DNA from 3 places in the Bradyrhizobium genosp. P genome. Region 1 is predicted to be linked to each of the others. Evidence: predicted binding sites of a transcription regulator. Region 1 holds the regulator's gene; each other region holds the start of a gene.
What was found. The regulator LexA, encoded in region 1, represses DNA repair genes until DNA is damaged. The targets are predictions, from matches to a motif close to TGTTCNNNNTGTGTTCNG.
Positions count from the first base shown of each region.

Region 2: ACP2YO_RS31395 (ImuA family protein) is a predicted target of LexA. The motif match lies at 2,196-2,213, and genes of this name have one in related genera.
Region 3: recA (recombinase RecA) is a predicted target of LexA. The motif match lies at 2,457-2,474, and genes of this name have one in related genera.

Region 1 covers NZ_CP188195.1:4,813,248-4,817,403, reverse strand. Annotated here, with positions in the region: gene ACP2YO_RS23310 (HAD family hydrolase) at 1-620, shown strand, start outside; gene glp (gephyrin-like molybdotransferase Glp) at 663-1,874, shown strand; gene lexA (transcriptional repressor LexA) at 2,116-2,817, shown strand; gene ACP2YO_RS23295 (hypothetical protein) at 3,060-3,488, shown strand; gene ACP2YO_RS23290 (hypothetical protein) at 3,637-3,864, shown strand; partial or broken gene ACP2YO_RS23285 (ComEC/Rec2 family competence protein) at 3,861-4,156, opposite strand, start outside.
Region 2 covers NZ_CP188195.1:6,520,693-6,524,848, reverse strand. Annotated here, with positions in the region: gene ACP2YO_RS31405 (inorganic phosphate transporter) at 1-165, opposite strand, end outside; gene ACP2YO_RS31400 (UdgX family uracil-DNA binding protein) at 572-2,017, opposite strand; gene ACP2YO_RS31395 (ImuA family protein) at 2,286-3,080, shown strand; gene ACP2YO_RS31390 (Y-family DNA polymerase) at 2,971-4,156, shown strand, end outside.
Region 3 covers NZ_CP188195.1:3,550,839-3,554,994, reverse strand. Annotated here, with positions in the region: gene ACP2YO_RS17190 (acyl-CoA thioesterase) at 1-155, shown strand, start outside; gene ACP2YO_RS17185 (hypothetical protein) at 308-1,156, opposite strand; gene recA (recombinase RecA) at 1,259-2,353, opposite strand; gene ACP2YO_RS17175 (hypothetical protein) at 2,959-3,225, opposite strand; gene ACP2YO_RS17170 (DUF6894 family protein) at 3,745-4,086, shown strand; partial or broken gene ACP2YO_RS17165 (IS1 family transposase) at 4,135-4,156, shown strand, end outside.

The DNA of each region.
Region 1 (4,156 bases):
CCTCCCTCTCCCCCAATTCCGTCGACGTGCTGCTGTTCGATATCGGCCGCGTCGTGCTCGACATCAGCTTCGACAGGGTGATGGCGAACTGGGCGCAACACGCTGGCTGCGCGCCGGCCGACCTCACGACGCGTTTCGTCGTCGACGACAGTTTCAAGCATCATGAGATCGGCCGGATCGACGACGCGGCGTTTTTTGCGAACCTGCGCCAATCGCTCGGCATCAGCCTTACCGACGCGCAGTTCCTCGACGGCTGGAACGCAATCTTCACCGGCGAGATGCCGGGCATCGCGCCGCTGCTGGCGCGCGCGGCGCTGCGGATGCCGCTTTATGCTTTCTCTAATACCAACCCGGCCCATGTCGCGCATTTCTCGGTCGCTTACGCCGACCTGCTCGGCCATTTCCGCGCCGTGTTCCTGTCCTCGACCATCGGCTTCAGAAAACCCGACGCGGAAGCCTATGATCATGTGGTAAAAGCGATCGGCGTGCCGGCGTCGCGGATCCTTTTCTTCGACGACTCCGCCGCCAATATCGAAGGTGCGCGGGCGCGCGGCCTTCACGCCGTCCACGTGACATCGACGGATGACGTGGCAAGGGCGCTCGCCGCACTTGGGATTTAGGCATTTGGGATTTAGGCACTTTGGATTTAGGAGGTCCTGCCCGTGGCACTGATGCCGGTTGCCGATGCCCTCTCCGCCATTCTCGCCAGCGCAGAGCCGCTGCCCGAGGAGATGGTGGCGCTCGATACCGCCTATCACCGCACGCTGGCACGCGACGTCGCGGCGCGGCGCACCCAGCCGCCGCAGCCGATGTCGGCGATGGACGGTTACGCGGTGCGCGCAGCCGACGCAGCTGATCTCTCGGCCCGGCTGAAGGTGATCGGCGAGGTCGCGGCCGGCCGGCCGTTCGAGCGAACAGTCGGCGCCGGCGAAGCGGTGCGGATTTTTACCGGCGGCGTGATCCCCGATGGCGCTGACGCGATCATCATCCAGGAGGATACCAAGGCTGACGGCGACCACATCACCCTGACGGAGGCCGCCGCCAAAGGTCGGCATATCCGCGTCGCCGGGGTGGATTTCCACGAAGGCGACGTAATGCTGGCAGGCGGCAGCGTTCTGTCCGACCGCGCGCTGTCGCTCGCCGCCGCGATGAACTATCCGGAACTGGCCGTCCGCCGCCGTCCGAAGGTCGCGGTGCTGGCGACCGGCGATGAGCTTGTCATGCCGGGTTCCCGCCCCGGCCCGGGTCAGATCGTCTATTCCAACGGTTATGCGCTGCGGGCGCTGGCGCGCGCCGAAGGCGCCGAGACCGTCGATCTCGGCATCGCCGCCGACACCGTGGCGTCGACCACCTCAGGAATCCGCCGGGCGCGCGAGGCGGACGCCGACATACTCATCACCACCGGCGGCGCCTCGGTCGGCGACCACGATCTCGTCAAGCAGTCGCTGGAGGCCGAGGGCGTCGACATGGCGTTCTGGCGGATCGCGATGCGGCCCGGCAAGCCGATGATGCACGGGCGGTTGGGTTCGATGCGGGTGATGGGCCTGCCCGGCAATCCGGTGTCGTCTTATGTCTGCGCCTTCCTGTTTCTGGTGCCGCTGATTCGGGCTTTGAACGGACGCAAGGTGATTCATCATGTCCGCGAGAGCGCCGTGCTCGGCCGCGATCTTGCCGCCAACGACCAGCGCGAGGACTATCTGCGCGCGCGGCTCGAGGAGCGCGACGACGGCACGCTGATCGCGACGCCGGTCCTGCAGCAGGACAGTTCGCTGTTGGGAAATCTCGCTGCGGCACGGGCACTTCTGATCCGTCCGCCGTTCGCGCCGGCCGCCGTTACAGGCGCGCCGTGCGAGATCCTGACGATGCCGGAGTGACGCTGCGCGCGAACCGCGCATCGGGAACGGCTGTTACGTTCAGCTCCACGCTCAGCTCTACGTTCACCTGAAATTAAGTGGTTGCGGAACACATATCGAACATATAGTGTCCGTTCATGATTTGTTTCGAGTACTGGTGTCTATGAATGGGAGTCCATCTCGGAGTTTAGCGCTTCCGAGACCTGGCTTTCTTCTGATGTCTCGGAATCGAACGACGCTATCAACCGGGGGAATGCTCGAGATGCTCACGCGCAAACAGTACGAACTTCTGCGTTTCATCAACGAACGTCTGAAAGAGGCCGGCGTGCCGCCCTCGTTTGACGAGATGAAGGACGCGCTCGATCTGCGCTCGAAATCCGGTATCCATCGCCTCATCACCGCCCTCGAGGAGCGCGGCTTCATCCGCCGCCTGCCCAACCGCGCCCGCGCCATCGAGGTGATCAAGCTTCCCGAGCTCTCCGGCGGCGGCAATGGCCGGCGCGGCTTCACGCCCAGCGTCATCGAAGGCACGCTCGGCAAGCGCTCGAGCGCACCGATTGGCGCCGAGGATGACGGCAACCGCCCGGTCGCCGTCCCCGTGATGGGCCGGATTGCGGCCGGTACGCCGATCGAGGCGCTGCAAACCCGCAGCCACACCATCAGTGTGCCGCCCGACATGCTCGGCTCCGGGGAACACTACGCGCTGGAAGTGCGCGGCGACTCCATGGTCGATGCCGGCATCCTCGACGGCGACATGGCGCTGATCCAGCGCAACGACACCGCCGACACCGGCGACATCGTGGTGGCGCTGATCGACGAAGAGGAAGCCACCCTCAAGCGCTTCCGCCGGCGTGGCGCCTCGATCGCGCTCGAGCCGGCCAACACTGCCTATGAAGTGCGCATCCTGCCGCCGAACCGGGTGCGGATCCAGGGCAAGCTGATCGGGCTCTATCGCAAATACTGACGGCGTCGAGGAACGAGCGACACATCGGCAAGTTGCTTGGCGGATAGCGCAGCGCGTTGCTTCTCTGGACGCGCTCCGATACCTCCCGCGCGCTGTAGCGCGTTTGTGATCGGAGCTCCTGGGCGGCCAGTCGTACAATCGCCCAGAAACGGGAAAAGACTGTTTCGCTATCGTCCACTCTGGTAGAGGCCTGCGCCTCAAGGGGAGGCACGGGTCGCTATCTCGAAATGAGGAGCCATCCGATGTGTGACTATAGTCTGCACGCTGTGGCATCGCGTCCCGCCGTTGTCGGAGAGACGCTGATCACCACGACCTTCCGCGGCACGTCGACCCGCGGCTTTGCCTCGGAGCATGATCCGGCCGTCGCGGTCTGCATGCGTCCGGGCACCGAGCTCGCCTTCGCTGAAAACGTCCGCTACGATAGCCGCTGGATCTGGACCAAGACGATCGGCTACCGCGTCGGCGTGTTCAACGAGGTCGAGCCCGACGTTCCCGATCGCCATCATGACGCGGTCGAATTCCCCGACGGCAATCGCATATTGGTGACGCAGCTCTGCGAAGGGCAGCGCGTGACCGTGCTGCAGCTGCCGGCGGTTCAGCCGACCGTCGAACAGAAGCCCAAGGTCTTGGAGCGGCGGCCCTCTGCATTTGCGTCGCTATTTTTGGGTTGAGACCATCAGCGCCGCAGGATGAACCGCCTCGCGGCGGGTGACCAAAGCAATTTCGAGCGACCCCGGACTTAGGGTTCCGGGGCGCAATTGGGGATTTGCGTCCAACAGCGCCTTGGCGCATCATCTCGCGCTGAGAAGGACACGCGCGGTGGTCGACAAGGTCACTTGGCAAAAGGCTGGACGCGTCACGGAGCCGGGCCGGTACATGTTCCGGTTCGGCTGGCTCACGGTCACCGCCGACGACCTCAAGGTCTGGCAGCAATTTCCCGAAGCCGCCTTCACCCTGGTCAAGTTGCCCGACGCCGGCCCCGACTCCGACGAGTACCATCTCGGCGCCTTCGAAATTCCGGCGACGCCCTCGCCCGACCACCCCTAATCGTCGCCCTGAACATCCGCCTCCGCCGGGGTCGCATCGACCGCAGGCCGCGTCGCGCCGGGCAGCCGCAACATCGTTTCGCTCTCGGTATCGCCGGAAACCGCCGGCGACCACGGCCGGTCGATGCCACCAGGCTTGACCGCGTCGATGGCAAAGCCGTCACTGACACGGCGCAGCATCAGCGCACCGTGGCGCCGCAGCCGCTCGGAATCGATCACGGACGCCGCGCAGTCCTGTGGCGTCGACCGAGCGGTCACGATCAGCATGGCGCGCTCGCAATCATCCACCAGCG
Region 2 (4,156 bases), 1.7 Mb from region 1:
GCCGGTGGCATCAATGTCTGAATAAATGCTATAAGCAACAAACAGCAGCGCGGCCGCGACCACGCCCATGTAGATAACACCGGTAAGTGGATGAAAGCCCTTGTCGAGATCCGGCCCCTTTTTGAGGGCGGGCTCGATCGAGCCGGGTAACGCCATATCGCTCATTGTAAACTCCTGTCCCAATGGCGCCGACTTTGATCGATGCATATGACAGGCAATTGAAATCCGGCGATAAATCGCCCTGTACCCAGTTTGCGACCGGTTTTTGTGCGGCGCGGCGCAGCTAAGTGGCTTCGGCGCGGCGGGCAGCAATCTTCAGCAATAAGCGCCGCTGATCCGCAAAGGAATCTGGGGGGAGGCCGCCAGGTCGAGGTCGCGCGCTGCACGATTGGGGCTAGTCGAACCGTGCAGCGCGCCGACCTCAGGGAACGTCATGGCGTGAACATGACGCCCAATGCCTGTGCAGCATGCGACCCTAGCATAGATCAATTCAAGGTTGTAGATACTTATCAACCGTTTCAGAGCGTTTCACGTCAACGTGTTGCCCAAATTCCACACGTTTTGCGGGAACTCAGGCCGCGTGCGCCGATCGGCGCAAAAGGCTGCCTGCGATTTTCAGGTCGTCGACAAATCGTTGGTATTCCAATGCCTTGGCGTCCTCGTCTGGTAGCCGCAGCAGATAGGATGGATGCACGGTGACCAGAACCTTGGTGCCGTCGTGTTCGATCAATCGGCCGCGGTTCTTGTTGACCGGCGTGATCTTGCCGAACACGCTTTGGGCGGCGGTCGCGCCGAGCGCGACCACCAGTTCAGGCTGGATCGCGGCAAGTTCGCGCTCGTACCATTGGCGGCAGGCGCGGATTTCCGGCGTAGCAGGCTTCTGATGCAGCCGGATCTTGCCGCGCGGCACGAATTTGAAATGCTTCACCGCGTTGGTGACGTAGACCTTGGTGCGCGCGATGCCGGCTTCCTCCAGCGCGCGATTGAGCATCTCGCCGGCCGGGCCGACGAACGGCTTGCCGGCCAGGTCTTCCTTGTCGCCGGGCTGCTCGCCGACCAACATGATCGAGGCGGTTTGCGGCCCTTCACCGAACACGATCTGGGTCGCGTCCTTCCAGAGCGGGCAGGCGCGACAATCGGCGGCCTCTTCGCGCAAGGCCGCGATCGTGTCGTGGGCATCTCTGCGGACCATCGGTGTGTCCTGCTGTCTCTCGAGCTTGCGCGGTTCGACCGTCTTGTTGGCGAAGGCGCCGCCCGTCATCCGCATTGCGTCTTCGAGCAGGGGCTTAATGATCGAGTCCTCGGGCAGGTTCCTCCAATAGGCCTGCGGCATCTCCATCAGTTTCAGCCGTGCCGGATTGAAGATGCCGCTATCCGGATTGAAGATGCCGCTATAGTGACGCCGCCAGGTGTCCTCGAGCCGGTCCTCGGTCGGCACCTCGGATTTGTCGACGCCTGACGTGATCGAGATCGCGTGCCCATCCCAATGCGCAGACACGTCGGGGGTCAGGATCGACCACGGCATGTCGGCGAAACGGCTGGCGAAGAAGGGCGCAGCGGCCTCGACGATGTGATGCTCGGGCTCGAACCAGGCGACGTAATGCGCCTTCTGTTCGCGGCCGATTTCGCGGAAGCGGAGCTGCGCGTGGATCCGGTCGATGTCGCGATAGACCGCGCGCGCCATCGCGTTGACCTCGGCGACATCGGGGTCGGTGGTGGCGCTGAGCAGATCGTGATGGCTGCGCAGCCGCCATAGCAGGCGATAGAGCAGGGCGAAGCGGTCGTCCTTGCGATGCAGGATCGCAGCCTTTGCCAACTCGACGAAGATGGCTGACACGTTGAACGTCGCATGCGGCGCATCCGGCAGGGCGTTGACGCCTTCCGCCGAAAATAATTCGGCCTCGTTGCGCACCGTCCACGTGACATCGGATGGCGTCACGTCATTCAGTGCCAATCGTCGCGCGGCTTTGCGCCAGCCGTCGAAATCGGTGTCGTTGTCGAGCATGATAATGGGCATGCGATCTGCTCCGTGTCCGTCGCGCCGTGATGTCAGGGGTGCGCGCGCCTGATTGATGCGGAGGCGAGGCGGCGGCGGCGCAGCCGGTTCCGGGCTGCTCCGCAATCCCCTTGATTCCGCTGATGAATCGGTAAGCCCATCAATCTGATTGACTCCGCCGGTCCCGTTAGCTTTATATTAGAACATATCATGAACAAATGAGCCAGCGTGGTTCTCTGTTCAGAACCAGTGACGGCTTCAAATTTTTGAAAGTAAGGAGCGGCGCATCATGAACGGCGCACGCACGGGTACGCTTGCGTCCTTGCGCGGCAGCATCGCGCGCATCGAGGCGCCATCTGATGCGGCGATGCCGAACCGCGTCGCACTCGGACATGCCGGCGCGGATGCGATGCTGCACGGCGGGCTTGCAGCAGCAGCGCTGCATGAGGTGTTCGCTGGCGGTCATCAAAGCGGCGCCGCGACCGGCTTTGTTGCAGGGCTCGCCGGACGGCTGTCATCGCGCAAGCCGCTGGTCTGGGTGCGGCAGGATTTTTCCGATCGTGAATCCGGTGCGTTGTCGATGAACGGGCTCGCCGAACTCGGCCTCGATCCGCGCCTGCTGGTCACGGTGCGCGCCGCCGACGTCGACAGCGGTTTGCGCACCGCCGCCGATGCGCTGGCCTGCGATGCGCTGGGCGCGGTCGTGCTCGAGGTCTGGGGCAATGTGCGCCAGCTCGATCTCGTCGCCAGCCGCAAATTGACGCTGGCCGCGCAAGCCTCCGGCGTCACCGCACTGGTGCTGCGGATCGCAGCGACGCCGATCCCCTCGACCGCGGAGACGCGCTGGATCGTGCGCGCGGCGCATTCGCCGCCGGGCAATGCCGCAAGTGTTTGGGGCGCGCCGCGCTTCGACACTGAGCTCGTGCGCAATCGTCATGGCCCGGTCGGGCGATGGATCATGGAATGGAAATGTGATGAGTGCCAATTCAGTGAACCGTCGGCGTATCCTCAGCCTGTGGCTGCCACGCCTCCCCATCGACCGCATCCAGCGCAAACTGGCGCAGAGCATCGCCTCGCAAGCTGACACTCGGAAGGTGGCAGGGCTCCCTCTCCCGCTTGCGGGGGAGGGTTGGGGTGGGGGTCTCTCCACGAGTCCCGCTGAGGAGAGAGCCCCCACCCGGATCGCATCTCGCGATGCGATCCGGCCTTCCCCGCAAGCGGGGGAGGCGAAGAAGCAAGAAATTCCCAGCGTCGTCGTCGCAAAAGATCACAACGCGATCCTGCTCCACGCCATCGACGAGGCCGCTATCCGCGCCGGCCTCTCGGTCGGGCTGCCGCTCGCCAATGCGCGCGCGATCTGCCCGGAGCTGACTGTTTACGACGCCGATCCCGCCGCCGATGCGACAACGCTGAACGATATCGCCGACTGGTGCGACCGCTTCACGCCGCTGGTGGCGCTGGACGGGCTTGACGGCCTGTTCCTCGACATCACCGGCTGCGCGCATCTGTTCGGCGGCGAGCGCGCGCTGCTGCAGATCGTGACGAACGCGCTGAGCCGGCGCGGCTTTACGGTCAGCGCTGCGATCGCAGGCACTTCGATCGCGGCGCGCACGCTGACGCGGCATGCATCCGGCAAGATCGTCGCCGATGGCGGGGAGCTACGTGCCGTCGGCCCGCTGCCGGTCGCAGCGCTCGGCGCCGGCGAGGCGATCACCACGGGGCTGCGCCGTGCCGGGTTGAAAACCATCGGCGAGGTCGCCTCCCGCGCCCCGCACGAGATCTCGGCGCGGTTCGGTGCCGCCTTCACGACGCTGCTCAGCCATGCGTTGGGGCAGGGCGATGCCCCGATCAGCCCGCGCAAGCCGCTGCCCGACTACATCGTGGAGAAGCGTTTCCCCGAACCCATCGCAACCGACACCGTGATCGCACTGACACTCTCGAGCCTTGCCCAAATGCTGGTCACGGCAATGGGCAAGCAAGGCAAGGGCGCCCGGCAACTGGAGGTGAGCTTTTTCCGCACCGATGGTGCGGTGCGCAGCATCGCCATCGAAGCCGGGCGTCCGGTGACCAGAGCTGAGATGATCGACCGCCTGTTCCGCGAACGGCTCGAGGCGCTCAATGATCCGCTTGATCCTGGCTTCGGCTTCGATCTCGTCAGGC
Region 3 (4,156 bases), 1.3 Mb from region 1:
CACTTGCGATCTTCGCCAGAGGCTCCGAGGATCTTCGCGCGACGGGCGAGATCGTGTGGGTGGCAACCGACCAGAAGACGCATCAATCGGTCGCCGTGACGGAAGAGCTGCGGGCGCTGATTGCGAGCCGGGAAAAGGCGCTGGCGCCGGGGTGAGCGGCCGCGAGCCGCACGCTACGGCTTCACCAGCGTCGGGTTCCAGCGCCAGAGGTTATCGTTGGTGAGGTGCGTGCCGCCCCACCAGCGATCGATCGGGTTGTGGAGAGAAAAGTCTTCCTTGTGTGCGACAATCCCTTTGCCGAATTCAGTCAGGGAAAGCTCGCTTCGGCGATAGGCGAACAAGCGAGACCTGAAATTGTCCTCTTGAGCGTGCGTAATTCGTCATCAAGGCCTTCCACAGCCGGCCTCGGGCCATGCGCGAGTCCGTCAAGCAGGTAGCCATACTCCGACTCGCTGAAGATTCGAGTCTGACGCAGCTGTTCTAGATGGAACAGCGCGTTCGTAAGCGAGTATCCTCTCGCGACCAGTTCAAGCATCCGCATTTCCGTGGCGCCGAGTCCCGTCGATTGAGACGGAAGCTCTTCAAGCAGATCTAGCAACACGGGTCTCAGCAACGGCAGGGCGCTCAAGTCCTGCCTGAGCAGATCAAAGCAGCCTTCCGGCGTCGCCGCCTGAAATGCGTGCCATGCCGCACTCGCCGTCGCCAGTACCTGTTCAGTCACATCGACAGCCGCCGGTCGCCACTTGCCAAGTCCATCCTGAGCAAGCGTGACCATCTTGAGGTCAACAAGACGCAACTTCAATTTAGCCAATAGCCGTGGGTGAGGTCGAAAGTAATCTAGCAGCCAGACCAGTTGCAACTGAGCGTTCGGGTCCGTATCAAACCACAGCTCGACCGTTTTATACTGCTGACAGAAGTCAACCAGGCCCAGGTCCTTGCGACTCCTGTTATTGCTCTGACCCCATCGAGCAGCAAAGTCCGACCAATGACAGCCGGGACGGTGATCGGATGTGCGCGCGCCAAGATAGTTTGCCAGTTCGTCCTTGGACGGCAGCGATCCCCAGACGAAGCGGAAGGAGAAATCAACCGAGAGATCGGCGAAGTAGGACTTGGTGAACTCTAGTAACGGCCAACCGGTTAATATCAGGCGTTTCACGAGATCACCTGCCATACGCACCAAACGAAGCGGGCGCCGACGACGTCGGCAACTCAACGTCCTCAGCGCCCGCTTCCAGCGAAATCATGCAAGCCTTGAGGCTTAGTCCTCTGCGGCTGCCGGCTCTTCGCCGTCGGCATCGCGCTCGGGCGCGCCGGCGAGGATCTGCTCGGCGATCAGGCCGGAGTTCTGCCGGATCGCGGTTTCGATCTTGGCGGTCATGTCCGGGTTGGCCTTCAGGAACGCCTTCGAATTCTCGCGTCCCTGGCCGAGCCGCTGGCTGTCATAGGAGAACCAGGCGCCGGACTTCTCGACGATGCCGGCCTTGACGCCGAGGTCGAGGATTTCGCCCATCTTGGAGACGCCCTCGCCGTACATGATGTCGAACTCGACCTGCTTGAAGGGCGGCGCCAGCTTGTTCTTCACGACCTTGACGCGGGTGGTGTTGCCGACGACCTCGTCGCGCTCCTTGATTGCGCCGATGCGGCGAATGTCGAGGCGGACGGAAGCGTAAAATTTCAGCGCGTTGCCGCCGGTGGTGGTTTCGGGCGAGCCGTACATCACGCCGATCTTCATGCGGATCTGGTTGATGAAGATCACCATGGTGTTTGACTTGTTGATCGAGGCGGTGAGCTTGCGCAGCGCCTGGCTCATCAGCCGCGCCTGCAGGCCCGGCAGCGCATCGCCCATCTCGCCCTCGAGCTCGGCCTTCGGCACCAGCGCCGCAACCGAGTCGACCACCAGCACGTCGACCGCACCGGAGCGCACCAGCGTGTCGCAGATTTCCAGCGCCTGCTCGCCGGTGTCGGGCTGCGAGATCAGGAGCTCGTCGATGTTGACGCCGAGCTTGCGTGCGTAGACCGGATCGAGCGCATGTTCGGCGTCGATGAAGGCGCAGATGCCGCCCTTCTTCTGGCCTTCCGCCACCGTGTGCAGCGCCAGCGTGGTCTTGCCCGACGATTCCGGCCCATAGATCTCGACGACGCGCCCCCTCGGCAGGCCGCCGACGCCGAGCGCGATATCGAGCCCGAGCGAACCCGACGATATCGTCTCGATATCCATCGAGCGGTCGTTCTTGCCCAGCTTCATCACCGAGCCCTTGCCGAACTGGCGCTCGATCTGGGAGAGCGCGGCTGAGAGGGCCTTCGACTTGTCCATGGAGGATCCTTCGACGATACGCAGGGCAGAGGCGGACATTGGGATGTGCTCCTTATGGCGGGGATTCGCTAGCGGGACAAACGGGCGAAGAGGTCAGGCGGAATAGTTTGTTGATGGGCAAGTCTGTACCATGTTTGTTCTCTGTTCGCAATATGTTCTTTCCGGCCGGCGGGTGCTGGCCTGTTTTGACCCCTAGTGGCCTAATTTGATTTTCGCAGTGGCCTGAATTGGTTGGGCCGATGTTCTCAGTAGGATTACTGACGGTTCGGCCGCCACCACACCGATGGAATTTTGATCCCCATCAAGGAATTTTATCTCAGTGAACGAAAGGAGAAGCCTCGTAGTTCTCCATGGGTGAACGGAGTTCCGAGGATTGCCGATATTCGGTGGTAACCGTGATTGGCGATTCTTGTTTCTGCGAATTGCGGAGGCGCAATCTGCACTATTCTGCCGAGTTCCATCGGGCGTAGGTTCCAACTCCATGCAGGAGTTGCGTCATGGGCGGCGGTCCATTTGGAAGCATTTGCATCGTATTGCTCGGGCTAAGCCCGCTCGTCATCATCGGCATAGCAATGCTCCTGTTGTAGGCCGCATCGGACCCCGACACGGCTCCCAACCTGGGGCAGGTTTATCGAGAGGCCGCCTCAGTTGGCGGCCTCTTTCGTTTCGGGTGCCGGCATTGGCATGGGCAACTCTAGCTGTTGCTCGAAACCAAACCGCTGGGCGACTTTCCCCTCATACTCCCACTTATCTGCCGAAGATTCTGCCATTTCTAAAACTCGGCCAAGATGCCGCCCCAGCGCGCGAGCGCCAATCTCATTCAAGAACTGAAAAAGCTTTTTGGCCCGTTCCCCGCCCTTAGCCTTATGTGCTTGGAGCAAAGCATAGATTTTGCCGCTGCTGCGGGCCAACGGGTTTATAATAGCTGATTCTCTCAGCCTTATGGTTAATGCCAATTAACTATAGGTTGCATCGATCCACAATCAGTTGAAAAATGCAAGTGCGCATCTGCGAGTGGCCAAAAGAAACGGCCCCAGCCCGGGGAGGTGCTAGGGCCGTCATTCCAACGGATGCCGACGGGGGCGGCGCGGCATCCGGCGGCTGAAACCAACACGGCATGGCGGCAATCGTTCCTGATTAGTGGCCTGTTTTGATTCCGCGAGTGGCCTATTTCGGCCAGCACCGGCCGGCGGGTACTGGCCTGTTTTATCCCCCTAGTGGCCTGATTTGATTTTTGCCTATGTCGTGAACCGGACACAGGGCTATACTGCTATGGTGGTTTCCGGGATGAGCCCGTGCACGGGGGACCGAGGCCGCGCTAGGACTCCGGCGCTTCGGCGCCGGAGTTCCCCAGCGCACTTGCCCCTAAATAGAGTTGACTTTTGAACCATGCCTCTCTGCGGACGTTGATCCCCAAATGGAGAGGCGCGATGTATCGCTATTTCTTCCATCAGTATGTACGCGGGCAAAAGACTGAAGACCCGCATGGAACACTACTCCCGACCGATAGTGCAGCCTGTCACCGAGCCGTGCAGCGGATGCCGACTGGCCTGAAAGGGGCTGAGCTAGAATCCAAAAATACCTATGTCGCTACCGAAGTAACCGACGGCAAGCGGACCCTGTTCGTGGTGAGAGGATCAGTTATTGTCGAAAAGTGGTCAGGCCGCCTCGGTTGGCGGCCTCATTTTTTGCAGGAAGCCCAAGGCGTTTCTTTTGGCGCTTCACATAATCCTCAAGTGCGTCCAGCATCGTTTCGTCAACCTCACCGCTAGCGATCAGCTTGAGGTAGGTCTGAGGATTGTTCCCCTCAGTGAACACCACTCGGTCGCGGGTGCCAGGAAT